Regions from separate parts of the Alteromonas stellipolaris genome, predicted to be linked through region 1. Evidence: riboswitches for the same ligand, from Rfam matches in the RefSeq annotation. Region 1 holds a riboswitch; the other holds the start of a gene.
What was found. A riboswitch is a leader RNA that binds a small molecule or an ion and turns the genes downstream of it on or off. The one in region 1 is predicted to bind thiamine pyrophosphate.
Positions count from the first base shown of each region.

Region 1 (7,472 bases):
AACCATTCCAGTTTTGATGTGGCCGCTATCTGCGACAAAAACTCAGTGAAAAATGTACTCATGCTTAAGTTTTTCTGGCTTGCTTGTTAGCCTGCATGGCATCGTAGTTTAGAAACTTCGCCACGAAAATAGCCTGTCCAACTTCTTCGTGAGTGCGCTGCATTTCCTTACCAAGAATAGACATCACATGTCCGTAATCACCGGATACTTGCGTGCTGGTAGAAGTAGTTAATACGCCAATATTACCGTAGCTATTCATGCGATCGATAAATTGCTGAATAGGCTCAATGTATTCACCCACGAGCGGGTATAGCGATAGCTCAACCATGACTTGCATAGTGTACTCCTAGAATTCGTATTTAACGGTAACGCCAAACTGTCGGCCATTACCTAGTTGATAGTAAGGTTCTGCAAACGCATACTCATCACGAGGGTCGTTACTGAAGCCACCAAAACCTCTGGTGTAATACTCATTATCGAAGGCATTTTTAACCCACACGCTGGTTTGCCAATTATCAGAAAACCACACGATTTCACTGTTAACCAACGTTGTCGAAGGTGCCTCTACATCATGGCCATCAGAAAAACGGTAGCTGTCTTTAAAGTCGATATCGATGCGCCAAAGCACATCATCAGTAATAGATAGCTCACTAAATAAGTTAGCCGTGTATTCAGGTGCTTGTGCTTGGCGCTGTTTTTCAATCACAGTGCCATCAGTCAGCGTATAATCTTCGAAGGTAGCATCTAGGTAGCCCAAACTCATGTTCATGGTCCAGTTTTCATCTACCAGCCAACTCAACTCTAGCTCAGCCCCCTTGTTAGTGCCTATATCAGCGTTGTCTATAATGTCGATAAAATCAGGTGTTCCATCTTCGCGAATTTGAACATCAAAATTACTTACTTGCGTATCGTCCCTGTCCATATAGAAGAGTGCTGCTCGCATGGTTAGTTCAGGCACTAATAAAGGCCCTTTTACACCAAGCTCGTAATTCCAGTTATATTCTTCATCAAAGAATCGCTGCTCATCTGATACGCGCTCGTCAGGGTTATACCCTGCCCCTTTATAGCCGCGAGAAATACTGGCGTAGTAAAAGTGTTTTTCACCCGTATATTGCAATGCCACTTTACCGCCAGTCATCGTAGTATCATGACTGCTTTCAAGGCCATTGTTATCAGAGTAGTCAAAGCCGTAGTTTTCTACACGTAACCCTGCAACTAGCGTTAGGCTAGTGGTGATTGTAGATTCAGTCTGTAAATATACCGCTTTGGTGGTGGGTTCATACACACTGGTAAAGTCACCTGATGCATAGGTGTATTCACGCAACAAATCTTCTTCACTGGTTTTATAAAAAGCGCCAAGCGTCCAAGCCGTCGCGCCATTAAATAACGCGGCACTGTCTGAAGATACAAAGCGTACTTCTGCTGTTTGTGTGTCTACATCACGGAAATAAGCGTCGAATGAAGTATACCCGAAAGGGTGAAATCCTTCGTAAGTCCAATCTTCGTCATATCCATAACCGATGTTATGGGAGGCGTGAGTGGCGACTAGAATAATATCACCGCCATTAGTCGAGGTAGTGGCTCTAGCACTCACAGCATGAGTTTGATGGGTGTCAAAACCTGGCTCATCAGATAAGGTCTGATTATTATTATCTAAAGAAAACGCATCATACCCATTGTCGATGTCATACCAACGATAAGTTAGTGCCAAAGTGCTTCTTTCGTCAATATTTCCCGCTACACTTATGCGCGCAGCAGTTTCATCAAGATTATTCGTATCATCACGTTTTTGCTCGGTGCCGTCACTGTTAACGACGGTATTTTCTACAAAACCATCACTACGGTTATGCATAAGTGCAACGCGATAACCCCAATCTTGATTGATATCGTTACCTGTAGCAGCTTCTACGCGATAACTATCTTTATTACCTGCTCTTACTTCAACATAGTCAGCACTCTCTGAGCCAACAGGGGTGCTAGAAAGCTTAACCGCTCCTGCTAAAGCGCCGGAACCAAATAAGGTGGCCTGAGGCCCTCGGTAAACTTCTAGTTGCTGCGTATCAAAAATAAGTCCTGCTGCTGCAAGACCAGAGAAATCAAATTCGTCAACGATGAAACTAACAGACGGATTAATAGGCTCTACAAACTGGCTACGTTCACCGATACCGCGAATTTGAACAAAGCGTCCGCGAGAAGCGCCTGCGGCGAAGTTCACGTTCGGCACACTATTTAGCACACTATCAATATGGGTAGGCTGGCGACTGCTTAAGCGCTTAGCACTCATAACGGTAGCACTTGCACTTAGCTGGTCTAACACGGTTTCGCGAAAGTCTCCGCTCACGACAACACGTTCTACGTCATCAAGTTGTGTTTCTTGCTGAGTAGTTTGTGCGCTAACTGAAAGCGATGCGGCAAGTAAAGAAAGACAAAATATAGGTTTTTGCATGGGATCTCTTATTCTTTTTTAAGAAAAAAGATCCGGGTGTACGGCAGGTGATACGACTATGTGGTCAACCATCCCTACGCCGGCATTATCCGGATCAGGTGTAAGGGTTCTCACAATGATAATGTGAATCTCAGTCCGCGGTACGGACACCCCTTGGTATATGCGTTCGTTATGAATAACGAATACAGCGGGAAGTCTACCAGTTACGCCAAAACCGTCAAGATATTAAACGGTTAACTTGGCGTAACAGTAGGCTCGCTATTCGTGTGATGTGGCTTATTTTTGCTCTTCTAATTCGAGATTGAGCTTTCGCACTTCTTCGTTAGTTTGAGATACTAACGCCTCAAGGGTTTTACCATGCGCTGCTGGTTGACGTGATTCTGGGTCTACTTTAACGAAGACGATATCATCGGCGAAACAAATAGTTTTTTTGGTGGCTTTATTGCGCACTAAACAACTGACCGTAATCGACGTTCTACCAACCGCTTTCGTCTCAAGACCAAACTCAACAATATCACCTTGCAGTGCAGGAGACTCAAAACTAATTTCCCCTATATGTTTGGTTACCAAACAATTGGTTTCTAATTGGCAAATTGCCCAAATAGCAGCCTCTTCATCAATCCATTCAAGCGCGCGGCCGCCAAATAAAGAGTTGGCATAATTTAAGTCGTTTGGCATCACTAGACGCCGAGAAAGAAAGCGCATTCGAATTCCTTTAGATAAGTAGTTACTATAAGCAGAGAAAGTCTTAATTATACCGAAAAAACACACCTATGGCGCCACCGGAATTGACTCAATGGTTATTTAGCCCTATTTATTCGCAAGCACGACATACTGAGCATCGCCGTCTACTCGTGCTTTCTGGTGAGTATGACTGGGTGAATAAGAGTTTAACGTCTATTTTGAGCGATATTTCCCCCTCACTTACCGTCAAAGAAATAGGCGCTGAGAACTCACTGCTCCGTAAACATTTGTTGGGTAAAGAATGCGATATCGGGGTGGTACATTCACATCAAGGGTTTAACCCTGGAAACCTCATGGCCATTGCAGGCACCATTCGATGGGGTGGCTGTCTCATTTTATGCTGCCCTACGCTCGACTCTTGGCATTTGCACACCCGCCCTAGTCACCTCTCACATGGTTTTACTGCATCACGAAGTCCGTATATAAAACGGCTTGTAGCAATACTAAAAAACGATGCAGATGTAGCCATTTGGAATTCCAACAACTGCCATATTCCTGATTCAGTAGCGAGTGATACCTTTGATTCGATAAACCGGCTAACCCCGATTACCTCTGAAAGCCCTATTAATCGGATAGTTTCAGAAAACGCACGCGCAACACAGCCAGTAGATGATGAACAAACCCGTCGGCCACAGTTCAAATCACTTGAACAGCAGGCGGCATTTGATTGCCTGACAAATAAGTGGTCGCAAGATAATCGAAAAGCTGTCATCACAGCGCCTAGAGGCAGAGGGAAGTCTGCGCTTGTAGGGCTGTTTGTTGCATCAAGGCTGAAAAAGGGCGAGAAAGTAGTGATCACAAGCGCCATTCGTGAAAACACGAGCACCCTTTTCAAGCACATTCGTATAGGCATAAATTCACCAAATTCAGAAGAAAATAAACTAGAAAGTAAGACTACTGATAATGAGTTAAGCACTGCTGGAACTGTCACTGAAGCGGCTTTTGCTGTTGAGGATTTTGTTAGTGAAGCAGTCTCTAATCAAGCTTCAGAGAGTGAGAAAAGTGGATCTGCACAGTGGCTTGCGCCAGATAACCCAACGCTTATCGATGGTGACTTTGACTTGCTTATTATTGATGAAGCAGCGTCCTTCGCGTTACCTGTGCTTAAGATGTTAATCAGCGCTCATGATAACTACGTGATTAGCACAACATTGCAGGGATACGAAGGAAGTGGGCAAGGTTTTATGCAGCGTATGCTACCGGCTTTTAACGCTGAAGGCGCTTTGCACCTTTCATTGAGCACACCGCTACGATGGACAAAGAACGATAAGTTAGAAAACCTCATACATAATATTTGCTTATTTGAAGGAACAGAGTCATTTAATACCTTCAATGAAGTTCCGCGAGAAGCACGCCGGGGAGTAAGGCAAGAAATACTGCGAGAATTACAACGAAAAGCACCGACAGATAAATCTAGCAATGACTACAGGATAGGTTTGGTGTCTGCATTGTCGGAACACGAATTACACTGTGTCATGCAACTGTTAGCCGCTGCACACTATCAAACCACCCCCGATGACTTCATGCGGCTTTATGACAGCCCAGACATCGTATTGTGTACCCAATGGGACGACCTTCGTTTAATCGCAGCTGCAATAATAAATTGTGAAGGTGGCGACCCTTTAGCAGATGTAAGTGAAGGAATTGCAGATGGTTCCCGGCGCCCTAAAGGACATTTAGGGGCACAGAGGCTTACGCTACTCACGGCGAACCCCGCTACTGCATCATATCGGTATTGGAGAATAAACCGTATAGCAGTTGCTCCTCATCTACAAGGCCAAGGGCTAGGTACGCGCCTTGTAAGCTATATTAACGGACAAGCCCTTGCACAACATATTGATGCACTGACTAGCTCTTATGGCGCTTCTGACAAGCTTAATCACTTTTGGCAGCAATGCGGTTTTACGCTTGTGGATATGGGTGAAAAACCTAATAAAGCGAGCGGTGAGACCAGCGCATTGGTTGTGAAATGTATCTCTGAACGCTTTGGGCCACAACAAGAAGTATTGTCATGCTTGTTTACCCATAGTCAAGCAACCGACATTGTCCCTATAAGTAAGCTTCCGACTATCACACGAAATATACTAATAAAAAAACTAAATCAGTTCGTTAATGCGACTAGACCATTAAACCAAGTTAGCTTAGCAATAAACGCGTTGGCCGCTGAGGTCTCTGTGTCCACACAGTGTGTTAAACATACTGAAAGACCTACTAAAGCGTGCACGAGTGGAACGGATGAAGTTACGTCTGAACTTCTTTTACTACTTAGTCGTTCCCCGCTACCCACGAATAAGCTTACAAAACTCTTGGACGTGAATGGTCGTAAAGCGTTGACTGAATCATTAAGAAAAAAGATAGGCTATATGTTGGCTTCAATAACTATATAAAACTTGGTTTATTTCTAACAAAAAAAAAGGCCTCCAAATGGAGGCCTTTTTATTTATCGATATAACTACTAAATGTTAATACCGCGGTTTTTAGCCTTCTCTTTAATGTAAGGCTCCCAAGCCGCTGCATTACGACGTAGTGAGCGATCTTTCTTCGCTTCTTGTACGTGCTTAAACGCTGCTCTGAAATCACCTGCGTAGAAGTTCGCTTCCATTAGCGTAAAGTGAACTTTTTCAGGGTTTTCAACACCGCGCTCTAAAGCGTTATTTAACGCTTTAATCGCACCTTTATAATCTTCAGCAACTAACAACAAGGTACCTTGCTTTCTGTAATGCTCAGGATCTGAACTCTTCGCGGCAGCTTTAGCGTAAAGCGTAGCTGCTTTGTCGTAGTTTTTAGCCTGGTGATATGCGTTAGCAATACTAGCTAGCATATCGGCATCATCTTCAAGCAAACCAGATTTAACGTGTTTTTCCAAAATTTGAGCAGCTTTAAAAGGCATGCCGTTTGTTTGGAATAACTGAGATAACGTTTTAATCTCGTTTACTTTCTTAAGGTAACCTTGGATGTAAGCCATCTCGAACGTAGACAAACCTTTCTCGAAGTCTTCTACTGAAAGGTAGAAGAAACCAAGCTGAGTCCACCAACGTGGCTCCTCTGGGAAGTTGCGAACAAGTTCTTCAGCAACTGCCACTGTTTGAGGAAACATTTTACGTTCGTAGTAAGATGTTAGCTTTAACACATAAGGGTTTTTGTTCGGCTCATCATACAGAGCTATTGCTCTGTCAGCTGGCTCAATCATCTTATCTAATTGGCCTGCTTCATAATAAGCTTGCGCTAAACGGGTATAAACGTCTGCATCTTCTTTACACGTAAAGTCCATCCACGCGTTATACCATTTAATCGCATCAGTATATTTGTTCTCTTGCATGTTCAAATCACCTAATAACTTAAGTGTTTGAGAATGCTCGAGATCATTCAATACTTTAGGTTCTACAGACTGGTTCAAATAACCAAGTGCTTTAGAGCCTTTACCTTCTTGTGCAGCTAATAAGTTACCAATAAAGCGATTTACATACGCTGCATCAAAATCTTCAGAAGGGTCAATTTCATATAGAATATTTAACGCTTCATCAACTTGATCTTCGTTGTAAAATTCAAATGCTTTTTGAACTTTTTTACCTGTACGCTCACCGACTAAGGTTGTTTTGGCTTTTTCATAACCAGGGCACATAACAGGTGAAGACTGTGCTAGTGCCGCTGGTGCAGAAAACACTGCACCGGCACCAAGCACTAAAGCAAATGCAGACATTTTGAATTTATTTTTCATCATGATCATTGCTCCAGTTTAAAGTCTAGCTGTACGAACATGCCAGTCTGCTTAACAGCTTTGCCGTCAACAATCTTAGGCTTGTATTTCCACTTACGTAATGCACGTCGTGCCTCACGGTCGAATACACGCTTAGGTTCAGCTTCAATTACTTCGATGTCGTCTACACCACCAATTTCATTGATAGTGAAAGACAATCTTACCCATCCTTCACGGCCATCACGGGCTGCATCAGGTGGATATTTCGGATCGATACGAACGATTGGAGTAGCGTCGCCATCGCGCTGCATAGCGCCAACACCACCAATGTTTACACCAACACCACCAGTGTCAATAGCTGGGATTGCTAGGCTAAAGCCATCTGCATCCGGTTCAGCTGCTTCTGGCTCAACAAGCTCCATTTTAGGAGGCTGCTGAGGCGGAGGTGGAGGTGGAGGCGGAACACGTTGACGCGTTTGCGTCTGATCGTCTGGTTCCTGCATCACAATATCGATTACCGGTGCTTCAGGTACTTCGTCCGCCGGTCTGGCTGAGTTTTCAATCAACTTAGCCATAAGTACGAAC
Region 1 covers NZ_CP013926.1:2,209,506-2,216,977, forward strand. The annotation lists gene pnuC (nicotinamide riboside transporter PnuC) at 1-62, opposite strand, end outside; gene AVL57_RS09345 (YkoF family thiamine/hydroxymethylpyrimidine-binding protein) at 65-337, opposite strand; gene AVL57_RS09350 (TonB-dependent receptor) at 347-2,446, opposite strand; TPP riboswitch at 2,501-2,610, opposite strand; gene AVL57_RS09355 (acyl-CoA thioesterase) at 2,723-3,151, opposite strand; gene AVL57_RS09360 (GNAT family N-acetyltransferase) at 3,220-5,577, shown strand; gene AVL57_RS09365 (tetratricopeptide repeat protein) at 5,646-6,911, opposite strand; gene AVL57_RS09370 (energy transducer TonB) at 6,914-7,472, opposite strand, start outside.

Region 2 (7,472 bases), 2.0 Mb from region 1:
ACGCCAAAATGCCAACTTGGTAGACCGTGATATTGAAGTAGATTACAGCCTTGATCCATTAGTAGATGTAGCCATGGATAACGATGAAACCATGTGGTCTGCAAAGCTACAGTTAGACTATAAGCCAAACTCAGACACCCTGTTATATGCCGGTATTAACCGAGGCGTAAAAGCCGGTAACTTCAACGCGCCTTTAGGCGGCAGTTTTAGCACCTACGACGCTGAAGTACTTCTTGCCTATGAAGCGGGCGCGAAGCTAACTCTAATGGACGGCAAAGCACAGTTAAACAGTAGTATTTTCTACTATGATTATACTGACTATCAGTCGTTTTCATGGGTAAACAATGCCGGTGTGGTTTTCAACGAAGACGCGCAATTTACCGGTGCTGAAGTTGAACTACTATTAAACCCTATTGATGCGTTAGACATCATGTTCGGCGTGTCTTACACCGATGCCGTTGTTGAAGACTTAGAGGTGGCTTCAGGCGTATTTGTAGACACTACCCCGCCGTACACACCTGAATGGCAATCATCTGGTTTAGTGCGCTACACATGGGATATAGACAGCGGCAGTATTGCAGCGCTAATCAGTGGTTCATACCAGTCTGAATCTTTCCACAACGCGAGAAACTTTACGGCGCATACCATTGAAAGCCACTTCAAAGCTGATGCACGCATTACCTGGACTGACAAAGAAGATTTATGGAGCGTAGCCGCTTACGTAGATAACCTTACCGATTCAGATCACGAATTAATTGGTTTTGACGTATCAGGTTTCTACGGTACATCACAAATCTCTTATGCGAAACCACGCACTTACGGCGTAACCGTTAGACGTAATTTCTAATCTATGAAAGGTTAGCTGCGGATACAGATATAAAACCGCTCAACGAACATCCTGTAAGCAAAGGCCCCTTTTGGGGTCTTTTTATCTTTTATTTACGTGAATTTAGTGTAATCAAACTTACCCCATTCTACCTTCTCGTTGCCCGTGTAAAGCTTTAACGAGAGCAAGCCAACCCCCACCAAATACATATCATTCGCGCTAAAGTATTAGTGCGTTCACCTTAGAAATCTTTTGCAGCATGGATGCTGCCAGCAGAGGCCCCCTCACCTCTCAACCCTCTCTAAAATTTCAAGTTTTGTTATAAGGGGGATAGTGTGTTCCTCAGAAATCTTCTGCAGCATGGATGCTGTAGAGAGGCCCCCTCACCTCTCACCGCCAAATTCCACCTTGAACAAGAGTGTTAGTGCGTTCACCTTAGAAATCTTTTGCAGCATGGATGCTGCCAGTAGAGGCCCCACACCTCTCAACCCTCTCTAAAATTTCAAGTTTTGTTATAAGGGGGATGGTGTGTTCCTCAGAAACCTTCTACAGCATGGATGCTGTAGAGAGGCCCCATGGATGGGTCTACGCCGTGTTTCTGAGGAACACACCATCCCCCTACCACGCCAAATCAAGGCTTGATATTTAAATTTCTTTCGCTTTATACTGAATATAGTTACTTGTCGGAGTGCTCAACTGAATTAATCCAGTGAGCTGAGACCGCGAAAGCGGGATCCGTTGAACCTGATCAGGCTAATACCTGCGAAGGGAACAAGAAAGTACAAAGTGGTAAGTCGTAAATTGTAAAAGTGAAACCATGTAGTATGGCAAGAATTTATCCTGCGGGATTTTGCCTGTAGTACCGGTCATGCTTTTGCGCCCTTTGTATTCTCTCCTCCACTCCTGACAAGCATTTTATAACCTAAACTAACAGGCGAAAATGCTATGTCGACTCGACGCGAACAGCGCCAACAGGCGCAAAACTTTATTAATCAATTGGCTGGTGAAGCCTACCCTAATTCTACTCGTCATTACGAGACAGGCAGCCGCGACGATATTAACGTTGCCATGCGACTGATTCATCAGCACGACAGCTTAATAGGCGGCACCGAAGAAAACCCCATATTTGAAAGTAACCCACCCATTGGGGTTTACGATACGTCCGGCCCTTACGGCGATCCAGACGTGACCATTGACGTGCAAAAAGGGTTAGCGCCGCTACGAGGCAACTGGATTAAAGCACGTGAAAATACATACGAACTTGAAGGCGTATCGTCACGCTTTGCGAAACAGCGTGAGCAAGATATTGTCACCGAAGATTTTCGCTTCACCCGAACGCTAAAACCACGTAAAGCCCTAGAAGGTAAAAACGTGACACAGCTGCATTACGCTCGCCAAGGCATTATCACGCCCGAGATGGAATACATTGCTATTCGGGAAAACATGGGGCGTGATGCATTAAAAGACAGCCCGCTAAGTCAGCAACACAAAGGCGAACACTTCGGGGCCAACCTGCCTTCGAACATTACCCCTGAGTTTGTTCGCCAAGAAGTGGCAGCAGGTCGCGCGATTATTCCTGCGAATATAAACCACCCTGAACTAGAACCCATGATTATTGGCCGCAACTTTTTAGTAAAGATTAACGCCAACATTGGGAATTCAGCGGTAACCTCGTCTATTGAAGAGGAAGTGGAAAAGCTGGTGTGGTCTACACGCTGGGGCGCCGATACCATTATGGATTTATCCACCGGCCGCAACATTCACGAAACCCGTGAATGGCTGCTTCGAAACAGCCCAATCCCTTTAGGTACTGTGCCCATCTACCAAGCCCTCGAGAAAGTAAATGGCGTGGCTGAAGATCTTACCTGGGAGTTGTTTAAAGACACCCTTATCGAGCAAGCCGAACAAGGGGTAGATTACTTCACCATTCACGCAGGCGTATTGCTTGAATACGTGCCACTTACCGCAAATCGAGTAACGGGCATTGTGTCGCGCGGCGGCTCTATTATGGCCAAGTGGTGTTTAAGTCATCACAAACAGAGCTTTTTGTACGAACGATTCCGCGATATTTGTGAAATTTGTGCCGCTTATGATGTATCGCTTTCTTTAGGTGACGGGTTACGCCCAGGCAGCGTAGCCGATGCAAACGATGAGGCACAATTTTCTGAACTTCGCACCTTGGGTGAGCTCACTAAAATAGCCTGGGAATACGATGTTCAGGTTATGATTGAAGGCCCAGGACATGTGCCAATGCATATGATTAAAGCCAACATGGAAGAGCAACTAACCCATTGTCATGAAGCGCCTTTTTACACGTTAGGCCCGTTAACTACCGATATTGCGCCAGGTTACGACCACTTTACCTCAGGCATTGGTGCCGCCATGATTGGCTGGTATGGCTGCGCCATGCTTTGTTACGTTACCCCTAAAGAACATTTGGGCTTACCAAACAAAGAAGACGTTAAGCAAGGGCTAATTACCTACAAAATTGCGGCACACGCGGCCGACTTAGCCAAAGGTCACCCTGGTGCACAAATTCGCGATAATGCCATGTCGAAAGCTCGCTTTGAGTTTCGTTGGGAAGACCAGTTTAACCTAGCATTGGACCCTCATACCGCCCGAGCCTATCACGATGAAACCCTACCCAAGGCCTCAGGTAAAGTGGCACATTTTTGTTCTATGTGTGGCCCCAAATTTTGCTCTATGAAAATTTCTCAAGAAGTGCGAGATGTAGCCAAAGCTAATCAGGAAAAAGGCATGCAAGACATGGCTACCGCCTTTAACGAATCTGGCGCCGCGCTATATCACGGTGCCGATACCAAGGTACAGCTACCGTGAGCGAAGCTTCAACACAAGACACACTTAAAGCTGCGACACAAGCCATGAGCGAAGAGCCTGTTGCGTGGGTTATTGGTGGCATAGATACAAGTGGAGGCGCGGGTATTACCCGCGACGCCATCACACTTGCTGATATAAGTGTGCATGCATGCGTATTAACCACACAAGTCGCTAACCAGTCTCATTCAACAATGCGAAGTGCATCGGCATTGAGTATCGAAACGCTCAATGCACAATGGCAAGCGCTAGAAATCGAACTTCCCCCTAAGGCAATAAAAATTGGCGCAATTGCAAACACAGCACAAGCCCTGTTCTTGTGTGAGCATGTGACAAAAATAAAACAATATAAAAGCACAAGTTGTTTTGTTGTTTGGGATCCGGTGTTGGTGAGTTCTTCAGGAGGTGTATTAAGTGAACTTAGCCAACAAAGTGTTGATGCGCTTATTGCGGCTGTGGATATTGTAACCCCTAACGTGAAAGAGCTATCCCAGTTATCAGGCTGGCCTGTGCACTGTGAAAAATCACTGTTAGCAGCGGCAAAGGTGCTTATCGCCCGTGGCGCTAAGGCGGTATACGTGAAAGGCGGCCACGCGCATTGGCAAAGTACAGCCATTGATACTTTTGTGTCTACGCATGCGGTTCGAATTTTTCAGCAACCCCGAGACAACATGGGGAACCTTAGAGGTACAGGCTGCATGTTTGCCAGTGCATTAGCTGGTTTTGTGGCAAGCGACTATGATATTCAAGATGCGCTAACGCTCGCTAATGCTTACCTGCATAAAGTGCGCAACGCATCCTTGCTTTCTACCAATTCCGTCTGTTCTGCCGATCATATACATTGCGCAGAATTGGTTGGTTTTCCATTAACACCGGTACACTACCCTTCCGTTCGCTTTGGTGAAAGCGACCCAATCCGGCGTCAAACCCCAATGCATTTCCCTAGATTAACCGACACTTCGTTAGGGGTTTACCCAGTACTGAACGATATATCGCAATTGGAAGCGCTAGTAGAGGCAGGCGCCGTGATTATTCAATTACGAATAAAGTTTGGCACTCAAGATGATAAGTCTTTACAAATTGCTAAGGCTGTTGAGATGGTAAAAAACACGCCCTGTCAGTTATTTATTAATGATGACTGGGAGCTAGCCATCAAGCATGGTGCTTACGGCGTGCACTTAGGCCAAGAAGATCTCGAAACAGCCAACTTACACGCCATCTCGCGTGCAGGGCTTAGACTGGGCATTTCAACCCACGGTTACTGTGAACTTCAACGTATAAAATGGCTAAACCCCTCATACATTGCACTTGGCCATATATTTCCCACCACCACCAAAGATATGCCATCGAAACCTCAAGGACTCGATCGCCTTTCACGTTACGTTCGTCTTTGTGGAGATACGCCAACAGTGGCCATTGGCGGTATTAACTTGGCGCGAATTAATCCGGTAGCCAGTACTGGTGTATCGGGTATTGCAGTAGTACGTGCTATTACGCAAGCAAAGGATCCCGCGGCGGCATATCACAACCTGCGACAACAGATGAGTGGTGGCGAGGTAATTAGCGATGTCATTGATGATGACACCGACAAAGTTAGCACTTCGGTTCAACACGGACTTAACCATGAATAATGCGCACTTATCTAGCGACGACATCAGCCGCTATAGTCGCCAGTTGATGCTAGATGACATTGACGAAAAAGGGCAAGCGCGCCTTAAACAAGCTTACGCGGTTGTCATCGGGCTAGGTGGCCTGGGCTCCTTGGTTGCGCGTTATTTGGTAGGTGCAGGTATTGGCAAAGTATTGCTGGTAGATAACGACACTGTGGATAAAAGTAATATTCATCGGCAAGTGCTGTTCAACCAAGACCATATCGGCCAGCACAAAACCCAAGCTAGCTATGCCCAATTGCGCCTTGTAAACCCAAACACCCAAATTGAACTGGCCGAGGTTCAAGCAAATAGCAGTAACTTAGCCTCATTGATATCCGGTGCCCATTGCGTGCTTGATTGCAGCGACAACATCACTACCCGAAAAGCCATTAATGCTGCTTGCGTTAACCAGCGCACAGCACTTTTTATTGCCGCCGCTAGCCAGTGCAGCTGGCAAGCGTTAAACCTGCAGTTGAATGAAAACAACCACGGTTGCTATGCATGCTTGCTTGCCCAAACCAAAGTACAAGAAGACTGTATCAGCCAAGGGATTTTAGGCCCAGTGGTAGGTATGGCCGCGTGCTATCAAGCTACCCAAGCCCTGCTGTATATGGCCAACCCCAAGGTAAACATTACGTGGGGGCAATACACCATCATGAATGTGGCCTCCGCACAGTTTCAATCTTTCTCACTTCCGCCTTACAAACACTGCGAGGTATGCCAATGTCACACATAAATATTTCATTAAATGGTGAGCAGGCTAACTGTGCACCAAATACGTCGGTGTTAGCATTTCTAACAGCCCAAGGCGTAATCCAAGACACAAGCCAAGACGGCACTGCTGTGGCTAAAAACGGCAGTATTTTAGCCAAGCCTCTTTGGGGTGACAGCCACTTACAACATAACGACAAGCTTGACGTTTTCACGCTTGTAGCAGGAGGGTAAATGCTTACCTTAGCTAACCAGACATTTTCATCACGCCTATTAATGGGCACAGGTAAATTTAGCTCGCCTAGCATAATGAAACGCAGTGTGAAAAGTGCCAAAAGCACCATGGTGACGCTAGCCATGAAGCGGCTCTCTGCGCATATTGAACACGATAATTCCTTAGCCTTGTTGAAAGAATTAGACGTTACGCTATTGCCAAATACTTCCGGAGCAAAAAATGCACAAGAAGCCATTTTTGCCGCTGAGTTAGCCTACGAAGTACTAGGTTCACCATGGATAAAGTTAGAGATTCACCCTGACCAGCAGCACCTTTTACCTGACCCTATCGAAACCTTACAGGCTGCCGAAGCATTGGTGAAAAAGGGGTTCAATGTACTACCGTATTGCCATGCTGACCCTGTGCTTTGTCGGCGATTAGAAGAAGTGGGCTGCGCTGCAGTTATGCCATTAGGCGCGCCTATTGGCACCAACCAAGGGTTACAAACGGCGCCTTTTTTGCGCATTATTATTGAGCAAGCGAATGTGCCCGTTATTGTTGATGCGGGAATTGGCAAACCCAGCGAAGCCATGGCTGCCATGGAAATGGGTGCAGATGCTGTATTGGTGAATACGGCTATTGCTACTGCAAGCAATCCTGTTGCCATGGCGAGCGCTTTTTCTAAAGCCGTTGAAATAGGCCGCAAAGCTTATGAAGCGGGCATGCCTATTACGCAGCAAAATGCGAAGCCTTCTAGCCCCTTAACGCAGTTTTTGGTGCAGGAGTAGTTAGTCATGCGTATAGCAAGCACACTCATGTCGCAAAACTTATCAGATATAGCCCTTTCTATTCAAAGCAAAACCAGCAAGCACGTAGAGCAAGCCCTGAGTAAAACCAGCCGTAATTTAGATGATTTCATGGCGTTGATATCACCTGCTGCCACACCTTATGTAGAAGAGATGGCTTCGCAATCTCAAATGCTAACCCGGGCACGATTTGGCAATACCATGGGGTTATTTGTGCCACTATACCTTGCCAACTTGTGTGCGAACGAATGCACATATTGCGGCTTCACCATGAGTAACAAAATAAAGCGCACAGTGCTGAACATAAACCAAATAGAAAGAGAAATAGCCGCCATTACCGATATGGGGTTCTCACAAGTATTGCTGGTAACAGGCGAGCACGAGCAAAAGGTAGGCATGCCTTATTTTAGTGAGGTGATACCCACAAT
Region 2 covers NZ_CP013926.1:164,207-171,678, reverse strand. The annotation lists gene AVL57_RS00695 (TonB-dependent receptor) at 1-847, shown strand, start outside; TPP riboswitch at 1,501-1,614, shown strand; gene thiC (phosphomethylpyrimidine synthase ThiC) at 1,772-3,664, shown strand; gene thiE (thiamine phosphate synthase) at 3,661-5,292, shown strand; gene AVL57_RS00680 (HesA/MoeB/ThiF family protein) at 5,285-6,049, shown strand; gene thiS (sulfur carrier protein ThiS) at 6,037-6,258, shown strand; gene AVL57_RS00670 (thiazole synthase) at 6,259-7,026, shown strand; gene thiH (2-iminoacetate synthase ThiH) at 7,033-7,472, shown strand, end outside.
Region 2: it holds a riboswitch for thiamine pyrophosphate, as region 1 does, so the genes downstream of both, thiC (phosphomethylpyrimidine synthase ThiC) here and AVL57_RS09350 (TonB-dependent receptor) in region 1, are expected to answer to the same signal.